DNA from 3 places in the Pseudarthrobacter sp. B4EP4b genome. Region 3 is predicted to be linked to each of the others. Evidence: riboswitches for the same ligand, from Rfam matches in the RefSeq annotation. Region 3 holds a riboswitch; each other region holds the start of a gene.

Region 1 (3,248 bases), on a different contig from region 3:
CTGCACCGCACTGCGGCGGGAGGGCACCGGCCCCACGACTCCGTGGAGGGAGACCGCATCCTGCGGTCCTTTATCCGGGATGTGAGCAGGATCCAGTCACCTAGGGCGTCCTGACGCCCTGGCTTCCGGCGGGAACGCTCAGTTCCGGAAGGTAAACCTTGCCGCCGGCCGCCAGGAACTCCTCGCTCTTTCCGCGCATCCCTGCCGCGGCATCAGCCAGTGCCGCCTGCGCCGCCGCTGAACCATACTCGTCCCGGATGTCCTGGCTGATCCGCATCGAGCAGAACTTGGGGCCGCACATGGAGCAGAAGTGCGCCGTCTTGGCCGGTTCCGCCGGCAACGTTTCGTCATGGAACGCCTCGGCCGTCACAGGGTCCAGGGACAACGCGAACTGGTCGCGCCAGCGGAACTCGAACCGTGCCTTGGACAGGGCGTCGTCGCGTTCGTGCGCGCCGGGGTGGCCCTTGGCGAGGTCCGCAGCGTGGGCAGCGATCTTGTAGGTGATCACTCCGGTTTTAACATCATCCTTGTTGGGCAGGCCCAGGTGTTCCTTCGGCGTGACGTAGCACAGCATGGCGGTGCCGTAGCGGGCGATCTCGGTGGCGCCGATGGCCGAGGTGATGTGGTCATAGCCGGGGGCCACGTCGGTGACCAGCGGCCCCAGTGTGTAGAACGGGGCACCCTTGCACAGTTCCTGCTGGCGCTCCACGTTTTCGCGCACCAGGTGGAACGGAATGTGGCCGGGGCCTTCCACCATCACCTGCACGTCGTATTCCCATGCCCGCTGCGTGAGCTCAGCCAGCGTGTCCAGTTCGGCGAACTGCGCCGCATCGTTGGCGTCCGCCGTGGCCCCGGGCCGCAGTCCGTCACCCAAGGAGAAGGCGACGTCGTACCGGGCGAAGATTTCGCAGAGTTCGTCAAAGTGTGTGTAGAGGAAGTTCTCCTGGTGATGCGCCAGGCACCAGCCGGCCATGATCGAACCGCCGCGGGACACGATGCCCGTTACGCGGTTGGCCGTCAGGGGCACGTACCGGAGCAGTACCCCGGCGTGGATGGTCATGTAGTCCACACCCTGCTCGCATTGTTCGATCACGGTGTCGCGGAAAATTTCCCAGGTCAGGGCATTGGCTTCGCCGTTGACCTTCTCGAGTGCCTGGTAGATGGGAACGGTTCCGATCGGCACGGGGGAGTTGCGGATGATCCATTCCCTGGTGGTGTGGATGTCGTCGCCGGTGGACAGGTCCATCACCGTGTCCGCGCCCCACTGGGTGGCCCACTGCAGTTTGTCCACTTCCTCGGCGATGGAACTGGTGACGGCCGAGTTGCCGATGTTCGCGTTGATCTTCACCAGGAATGCCTTGCCGATGATCATCGGCTCGGATTCGGGGTGGTTGATGTTGTTGGGAATGATGGCCCGGCCGGCAGCAATTTCACTTCGGACCAGCTCGACGTCGCAGTTCTCCCGCAGGGCCACAAACCGCATCTCCGGGGTGACCACGCCCTGCCGGGCGTAGTGCATCTGGGTTACGGTCCTGCCGTCGACGGCGCGGCGGGGCACCGGCCGCGCGCCCTTCCACTCGGCGCTGGCCGCACCGCGGCGGACAGCCGAGCGTCCGTCGTCGAGCAGGTTCCGCCCGCGGCCGCCGTAAGCTTCCGTGTCCGCACGCGCTGCTATCCACTCAGCCCGGAATGGCGTGAGGCCGCGGACGGGATCACTGCCGGGCCCGGCGGTCCGGTAGACGCGGAACGGCCCGTTGGGCTGGCCGTTCGGTGAATCCGCCAGCTCGATTTCCGTGACCGGCACCCGTATCCCGGCCGCCGCATCTTCGACAAACGCCAGGGAATGGGACTTCAGCGACTGCGTGACGGGTGGCTGGTCCTGGCCTTCGGACAGGCCGCCGGACTGAATTTGGGCAGGGTTGAGCTGTGCATTTGGTGTACTCAAGGAATACTCACTTCCTTCGCCGGCATTACCCGGACAGGTTCAACGGTCGCAGGCTGCGTCAGCCCGATCTCAGCCCCTGCAAGGGCACCCGTGTGGTCACCAAGAAGCTACCACAGCTGTTTCGGAAGGGCCGTGTCACATCCGGTGGTGCTAGCCTGTCCGGGCGGGAAAGCGAGGCAGATCCATGGCAGAGATCATCCAGTTCAACGGCGCCGTCCTGACCGGGCCGGACACCGAGGCACGCGGGCTGTGGTCCGTGGACGGCAGGCTGACCTTCCGGCGGCCGGCGGCGGAACCGGACAGGATCCTTGATGGCTGGGTGCTGCCGGGATTCGTTGACGCCCACTGCCATATCGGCCTGGGAACCGGTGGCGCCGTTGACGAAGCGACGGCGGGAGAGCAGGCAAGGACCGACCTGAATGCGGGCACGCTGCTGGTCAGGGACGCAGGTTCCCCCGCAGACACCCGCTTCCTCCAGGGCAGCCGCAACGGGCCGCTGCTGATCCGCGCCGGCAGGCATGTCGCCCGGACCCGCAGGTACCTCCGCGGCTTCGCCGAGGAAGTCGAGCCCGACGGCCTGGTGGAAGCCGTCCGGAAGCAGGCCCGCGACGGCGACGGCTGGGTCAAGCTCGTAGGGGACTGGATCGACCGCGGCGCCGGCGACCTGGCGCCGTCGTTCCCTGCCGCCGTCGTCAAGGACGCCGTCCAGGCCGTGCACGACGAAGGTGCCAGGATCACCGCGCACTGCTTCGCCGAAGAAACACTGGACCAGATGCTGGACGCGGACATTGACTGCATCGAACACGCCACCGGACTGTTGCCGCGGCACCTTCCGCGGTTCGTGGAGCAGGGTGTTGCCATGGTGCCCACCCTCATCAACATCGCCACTTTCCCTGACATAGCCGCGCAGGCGGAGCCCAAGTTCCCGCGGTATGCGGCCCATATGCGTGCCCTGTGGGAACGGCGGGCGGAGCGGGTGCTGGAGGCCTTCGACGCCGGAGTGAAGATCTACGCCGGAACGGATGCCGGCAGCGTCATCCGCCACGGTCGGATCGGTGATGAAATCCTGGCCCTCCACCATGCAGGCCTGCCTGTGGCCGCCGCCCTTGACGCCGCCTGCTGGGGCGCCCGGAAGTGGCTGGGTGTTGACGCGCTCGAGGAAGGTGCCCGGGCCGACGTCGTACTCTGCCGGGAGGATCCGCGGCAGGTTCCGGAAACGGTGCAGGAGTTGGCCCATGTGGTGCTGGGCGGGCGCGTCGTCCGCTGAGACACGGATAACCTGAAAACTGCTTGGAATAAATTG
Region 2 (3,248 bases), on a different contig from region 3:
AGGAGAAGGTCGCCGGTCCCGGGCACCGGGCCCTCCGCGCGCTGCCTGGTTTCCGGAACGTAGCCCGGCACCCAGACACCGGCCGCAATGAGCATGCTCCTGGCCTCGCTGAGCACCTGGTCCGGCGGACCGTCCAAAAGCACTGCGGACTCCGTGGACGAACCCGGCTGCAGCACCACGATCCGGTCCACCAGGTCCTTCCACACGGACACCCGGTGCTCCACCACCACCAGGGTTGCCCCGGTTTTGTCCAGGCAGCGCGCCACGGCATCGCGGACCTCCAGCACCCCGGCAGGGTCCAGGTTGGCTGTCGGCTCGTCGAGGAGGATCAGCCCGGGCCGCATGGCAAGGATGCCGGCGAGCGCCAGCCGCTGCTTCTGCCCGCCGGACAGGGCCGACGTCGGGTGGTCCAGCGGCAGGTGGGACAGGCCGACGTCGTCGAGCGCCTCGTGCACGCGCGTCCAGATTTCATCGCGGGGCACCGCAAGGTTCTCTGCGCCGAAGGCGACGTCGTCACCTACCCGGGACAGGACCACCTGCGTCTCCGGATCCTGCTGCATCAGGCCGGCGCGGCCTCGCTGCTCCCGCGGGGAGGCACTGTCAACCAGCAGCGAACCGGACTCGTCGGATTCGCCGGCCTCGCCGTCGTCGTTAACATCGCCCAGGACCCCCGCCAGGGCATGGAGGAGGGTGGACTTGCCCGCCCCGGAAGGGCCGAGGAGCAGCACACGCTCCCCCGGCTGGATGTCCAGATCAAGGGCTCGGACCGCGGGTTTGGCCCGTCCGGCATGCCGCCAGCCCCAACCGCGGGCGCTGATGGCTGCCGGACGCACCGCAGCCGGCGCCCCGGAATGGGATGGAGCGGTCATCAGGAGAAGACTGGCTCCGTTGCTGCCTTCCGCGAGGCAAACGAGCCCAGGACTCCGGTCTTCGCCAGCCCGCGCGTGGCGATCCAGGACAGTGCCCCGGCAATGATGGCGCCGGAGACTGCCGTGAAGATGATGTACGCCAGCTTGTCCCCGCCCGAGTACGCGATGTTCCAGCCCCATGGGGCGAAAGAGTCGTTAAGGCCGCAGAACAGGCCCGCCCCGGCACCGGCCAGCAGCGACACCGGCAGGTTGAACTTCCTGTACACGAAGATGGCGAAGATGATCTCTGCGCCCAAGCCCTGGACAAAGCCGGAGAACAGCACGGAGGCACCGTACTGCGACCCCATCAGCAGCTCGCCGGTGGCGGCCACGGTTTCGCAGAACAGCGCGGCGCCCGGCTTGCGGATGATGAGCATGCCCAGCACGGCCGGAATCATCCAGCCGCCGGCGATCAGGCCGGTCAGGGGCGGATAGACGGCGTTCATGGGGGCCGAGACTGCGGCAGCCCCCTGGGACCAGGCCCAGAAGATGACGCCGCCGGCGACGGCGATCAGGGCCGCCACCACAATGTCCACGACGCGCCAGGACCTACTGGTGGTCTTCTTTACTGCTGTTGTTGCCATGTGATCCTCCTGAGGAACAGGAGGGGAAAGTGCGGCAAAGGCACTGACTGCCGTTGCCGGACTTCGAGAACTCGACTCCCTTGCGCCGGTACTAACCGGATCAGGTTCGAGGGTCTGCGGCTGTCCGCACTCTCAGCGCCCACCTGCGGATCCTGGCATGGCCAGTGATGCCCGACGGCGGCGCTCCCCTGTCGTTAATTGATTCTGTGGGTAGATAAATAGCCCTGCTGGGCGTGGTCCAGTTTACACCGGAGGAGGGGTAGATTGTGGGCCATGACTGCCAATGCGCCGGATATGACTGAGTTCGATCCCGATTCCGATGACACCCAGCCTGAGGGCTCCCTGCAGGCCCTCATCGCGCGGATAGAGGGCGAAATCCGCGAGCTCCAGTTCCCCCGGTTTTCGATGGACGACGCCCTGAACCTGGGGCTCCTGCTGGTGGAACTGGGCAAGGAGGACCAGCTCCCCATCGCCATCGACATCACCAAGGGCGACCAGGTCCTCTTCCATGTGGCCCTGCCGGGCGCCACTCCGGACAACGAGTTCTGGATCCGGGCCAAAAAGCGCACCGCCGCACGGTATGAGGTGCCGTCCCTGCTGGTGGGGCTGCGCGGACGGCTCGGCGGCGGCAGGATCGAGGACCACGCCTGGTTCGACCAAAGCCGGTATGCGGCCCACGGGGGCTCCTTTCCGGTCTACGTCGCAGATGTGGGCGCCGTGGCAACCGTGACCGTTTCGGGGCTGCCCCAGGTGCAGGACCACAACCTGGTGGTGCAGGCCCTGCGCGAAGTCCTTGGTTCGATGGGTGCTCACTGACGCAGCGTTCGAAGCTGCAAAGTTCCGGCGACGGGGAGGGGCATCGTGAGCAGTCCGTTGGGGGAGAACCAGGTGCGGGCGGCGGTGGACAAAGCCGAGGACGAGATGATCTACATTGGCCCGGACCATCCCTACTATCCCCTGCTCGCAGAACTTGTGGCCGCCGTCGGGAAGGCCTGGCAACAGGGGTATGAGCAGGGCCGCCACGGCGGGCACCACGCCAACCCCTACGCCTGGAACAACCCGGAGGAGTGAACTCCGGGTAGGAAGCGTGCTTAGCATTTATTAGTAATCATGCTTACTATGTTGTTCCCGGCTTTTGAGGAGTACAGCATATGGCGGTCAGCACCCGCGGCACCGACGCGAGGACGGGCCTGCAGAAGGCCACCCTTGCCACGAGCATCGTCTTCCTGCTGCTGGGGATGTTGGGATTCATTCCTGGCATTACCGATAATTTCGATTCCTTGGGCTTCGCCGGACCCGGCTCTAAAGCAGAGCTGTTCGGCGTTTTCCGAGTGTCGGTGCTGCACAATGCCGTCCATTTAGCGACAGCTATTGCGGGGCTGGTGATGGCCAGAACGCACCGGCAGGGACGGAACTTCCTCATTTACGGGGGCGTCGCCTACCTCTTCCTCTGGCTGTACGGCCTGCTGATGGGCGATGACCTGCCGGCAAACTTCCTTCCCGAAAACAATGCGGACAACTGGCTGCACCTGGCCTTGGGCCTGGCCATGATCGCCCTTGCCGTCCTGCTGTCGCCAAAGACCGTTCCCGGCGATAAGTCCTTTCCCGGCAGCCAGGGCATGGACCGCCCGGCCCGGAACCCGGACGAGCACAACCAGACTTGAACGCCCACCGAAACCCGCTGTCGACGACGCAGCAGCGCCGCACGCCCAAAGGAGCACCATGAAGATCCCGGAACCTCGAGGTCCGATCACCA
Region 3 (3,248 bases):
GATCCACAAGGCGCTGGAGCGTAAGGTCTTCCTGCCCTCCGGCGGTTCGCTGGTGATCGACCGCACCGAAGCCATGACCGTGGTGGACGTCAATACCGGCAAGTTCACCGGCAGCGGCGGAAACCTCGAAGAGACGGTGACCAAAAACAACCTCGAGGCCGCGGAGGAAGTGGTCCGCCAGCTCCGGCTGCGCGATATCGGCGGCATCATCGTCATCGACTTCATTGACATGGTCCTCGAATCCAACCGCGACCTTGTGCTGCGCCGCCTGGTGGAATGCCTGGGACGCGACCGCACCAAGCACCAGGTGGCCGAGGTCACCTCGCTGGGTCTGGTCCAGATGACGCGCAAGCGGATGGGCACCGGCCTGCTCGAAGTGTTCGGCGAGCAGTGTGAAGCGTGCGCAGGCCGCGGCGTGGTCACCCACGACGACCCCGTGGAGCACCGCCGCGCCAACATCGTGGCCGCCGAGCACCACGTCCAGCGTGCTGACAGCCGCCCCGAAGCGCGCAATGAAGGCCACCGCCCTGACAGCCTGCGCCCGGACAACAACCAGCCCGGTGCCCGCCCCGACCGGAAGCGGCGCCGGGGCCGCGGCGGCCAGCAGCCCGAAGCAGCGCCTGCTGCTGCCGTGCAGATCCACACCGTGCACCCCGACCCCTCGGACGCTGAACGGCACGCCAAGGCAGAAGCCACCAGGCTGGCACTGGCCAACATCGCCGCCGCTGCGCACGCAGCGCACCTGCATGACGACGAGGTGGCGGCAGCCAAGCAGGCGGCCGGGGAGCAGCCCGCTCCCGCACCGGCTGCTGAAAAGCGCGACGCCGATACCCGTCCGGCTGCCGTGCTGACCTTCGGCGGCGAGAAGGTGGTACTGCCGTTTGTGGAGCACGCGGAGGAACAGCAGCCCCGGCCGGCACTGACCCTGGACCGGCTCGCCGAAGCGTTCGCCCACCTTGGCCAGCCGGCCACGGAACCGGAAGCCCAGCCGGACACTGAAGCGCGGCAGGAGCAGGCTGAACCTGAGCAGGTGCACGAGCAGAACCCGCGGGCTGAACAGGCGGCGCCGGCGCAGCAGTCCCAGCCCGCTCCCCAGCGCGCTGAGGCACCGGAGAAGGACTACAGCGACCACACGCTCGAGCAGACGCGGCAGCGCCGGCCCCGGCGCCACCGCAGCGCCAGCCGCGCCCAGGGTGCTGCAAACGAAACCACCGTGGAGCAGCACGAGAACGTTGCTCCGGCCGGCACGGGCCACTCCCATGAGGCGAAGGCCCCCCAGCCGGCTGGCACCGGAAGCGCGGGCGCCGAAAAGCCGGCAGCCAAGGCGGCCGAAGCGCCCATCATCCTGGGCGTAGGGGTCCCGGCCTCGGAGCTCTAGGGAGCAAACAGCGCTGACAATCAGCAGGCAATGCCCGGCCAGCCACACCAGTGGCCGGCCGGGCATTGCCATACCTTCTGCCGAACAGTTCCAAGGTTCAGGAAGACAGTTCAGGGTTCAGGAAGACAGTTCAGACGGGTCGCAATGTGTCACCTTCGGCCTGCACCGGCCAAAAAAGCTAGGCTGGGGAACCGACACGGGGTGCCGCGCAGAGAGCCGGCTGAGATCCACACCCGTTGAACCTGTCCGGCTAGCACCGGCGAAGGGATGTCTCTTGTCTGCGACTCTTGCAATACCCGCTGCCACCCCAACATCCGTCTCCGCGGCCTTCTTCCCTGCGCACGCGACGCCTGGCCGCCCTGTGCCACGGGTCCTGTCCATTGCCGGTTCTGATCCGTCCGGGGGAGCCGGCATCCAGGCCGACCTCAAAAGCATTGCGGCATTCGGCGGCTATGGAATGGCCGCCATCACGGCCCTTACGGCCCAGAACACCCATGGCGTCCGGTCCGTTCACGTTCCGCCGGCCGATTTCCTGGCTGCGCAGCTGGATGCCGTCAGCGACGACATCGGCATCGATGCCGTCAAGATCGGAATGCTCGGCAGTGCCGAGGTGATCGAAGCGGTGGGGGACTGGCTGCGCAAGGTCCGGCCCGCCGTCGTGGTCCTGGACCCGGTGATGGTGGCAACCAGCGGGGACCGGCTCCTGCAGGAGTCCGCCGAAGCCGCGCTGCGCGGACTCCTGCCGCTGGCCCACCTCATCACCCCCAACCTCATTGAACTCGCCATGCTGGTGGGCGGCGAGGTGCAGGAGGACTGGGCGGGAGCCCTGGAACAGGGACGCGCCCTCTCCGCGGCTACCGGGGCCACCGTGCTGGTCAAGGGCGGCCACCTGGACGGCAGCGAGTGCCCGGATGCCCTGGTCAACACCGCGGGCCTGCTGTCCAGTGACATTGTGGTGCTGCCCGGAGAGCGGGTGGAAACCCGGAACAGCCACGGGACCGGCTGTTCGCTGTCCTCCGCGATGGCTACTGCCCAAGCGCGGCTGGGGGACTGGGAAGCGTCACTCCGTGAGGTCAAGCCGTGGCTGGCAGGCGCGCTGGAAGCCTCCGGAACGTTGGAGGTGGGAACCGGCAACGGCCCGGTGCACCACTTCCACCACCTGCCGCCGATTCCCTCCGAAGGCAGCTTCGCCGCCCGGCTCTGGAGTGAGGCCCAGCCGGACCTGGAGGATATCTACGCCCTGGACTTCATCCGCGGCCTGGTCTCCGGCAGCCTTCAGGAGCAGGAGTTCGCGTACTACCTTGCGCAGGACGCCATCTACCTCAACGGCTATTCACGGGTGCTGGCCCGGGCGAGTGCCTTGGCGCCCACCGAGGCAGAACAGCTCTTCTGGGCCGGGTCTGCCAGCCAGTGCCTGGAGGTCGAGTCGGAACTTCACCGCTCCTGGCTGAGCACCCGCGCCGTCCGGCCGGAACTTGGCCCGGTAACGAAGTCTTACGTTGACCACCTGACCGCGGCTTCGGCGTCGGGCAGTTATGCAGTGCTGGCCGCAGCGGTCCTGCCCTGCTTCTGGCTGTACGCAGAGGTTGGTGCATCCCTGCACGCCCAGTTCCTCGCCGCCGGCGAACCTGCCGGGCACCCATACGCTGCCTGGCTGCGCACCTACGCTGATGAGGGCTTCGCCGCCGCCACCCGCCAGGCCATTGCCATTGTGGATGAGGCGGGACGCAACGCCTCGGCGGCTGACAGGGACGCGATGATTGCGGCGTTCAAGCAGTCGTGCCGGCTGGAAGTGGACTTCTTTGACGCGCCGCGCCTGCACGCCTGAACAACCGCCGGCGTGCGGGCCGGTACTATGGTGGGGCAGGGT

What was found. A riboswitch is a leader RNA that binds a small molecule or an ion and turns the genes downstream of it on or off. The one in region 3 is predicted to bind thiamine pyrophosphate.
Region 1: another riboswitch for thiamine pyrophosphate. It lies ahead of thiC (phosphomethylpyrimidine synthase ThiC); the one in region 3 lies ahead of thiD (bifunctional hydroxymethylpyrimidine kinase/phosphomethylpyrimidine kinase).
Region 2: another riboswitch for thiamine pyrophosphate. It lies ahead of FNL14_RS17340 (ECF transporter S component); the one in region 3 lies ahead of thiD (bifunctional hydroxymethylpyrimidine kinase/phosphomethylpyrimidine kinase).

Annotation. Positions count from the first base shown of each region.
Region 1 covers NZ_VHIJ01000010.1:73,213-76,460, forward strand. The annotation lists gene FNL14_RS04360 (alpha/beta fold hydrolase) at 1-114, shown strand, start outside; gene thiC (phosphomethylpyrimidine synthase ThiC) at 101-1,945, opposite strand; TPP riboswitch at 1,940-2,047, opposite strand; gene FNL14_RS04370 (amidohydrolase family protein) at 2,130-3,212, shown strand.
Region 2 covers NZ_VHIJ01000047.1:7,227-10,474, forward strand. The annotation lists gene FNL14_RS17335 (ABC transporter ATP-binding protein) at 1-869, opposite strand, end outside; gene FNL14_RS17340 (ECF transporter S component) at 869-1,492, opposite strand; TPP riboswitch at 1,552-1,692, opposite strand; gene FNL14_RS17345 (heme-degrading domain-containing protein) at 1,766-2,308, shown strand; gene FNL14_RS17350 (hypothetical protein) at 2,354-2,563, shown strand; gene FNL14_RS17355 (DUF4383 domain-containing protein) at 2,644-3,156, shown strand; gene FNL14_RS17360 (iron-containing redox enzyme family protein) at 3,215-3,248, shown strand, end outside.
Region 3 covers NZ_VHIJ01000054.1:39,977-43,224, reverse strand. The annotation lists gene FNL14_RS18775 (Rne/Rng family ribonuclease) at 1-1,378, shown strand, start outside; TPP riboswitch at 1,566-1,663, shown strand; gene thiD (bifunctional hydroxymethylpyrimidine kinase/phosphomethylpyrimidine kinase) at 1,671-3,206, shown strand.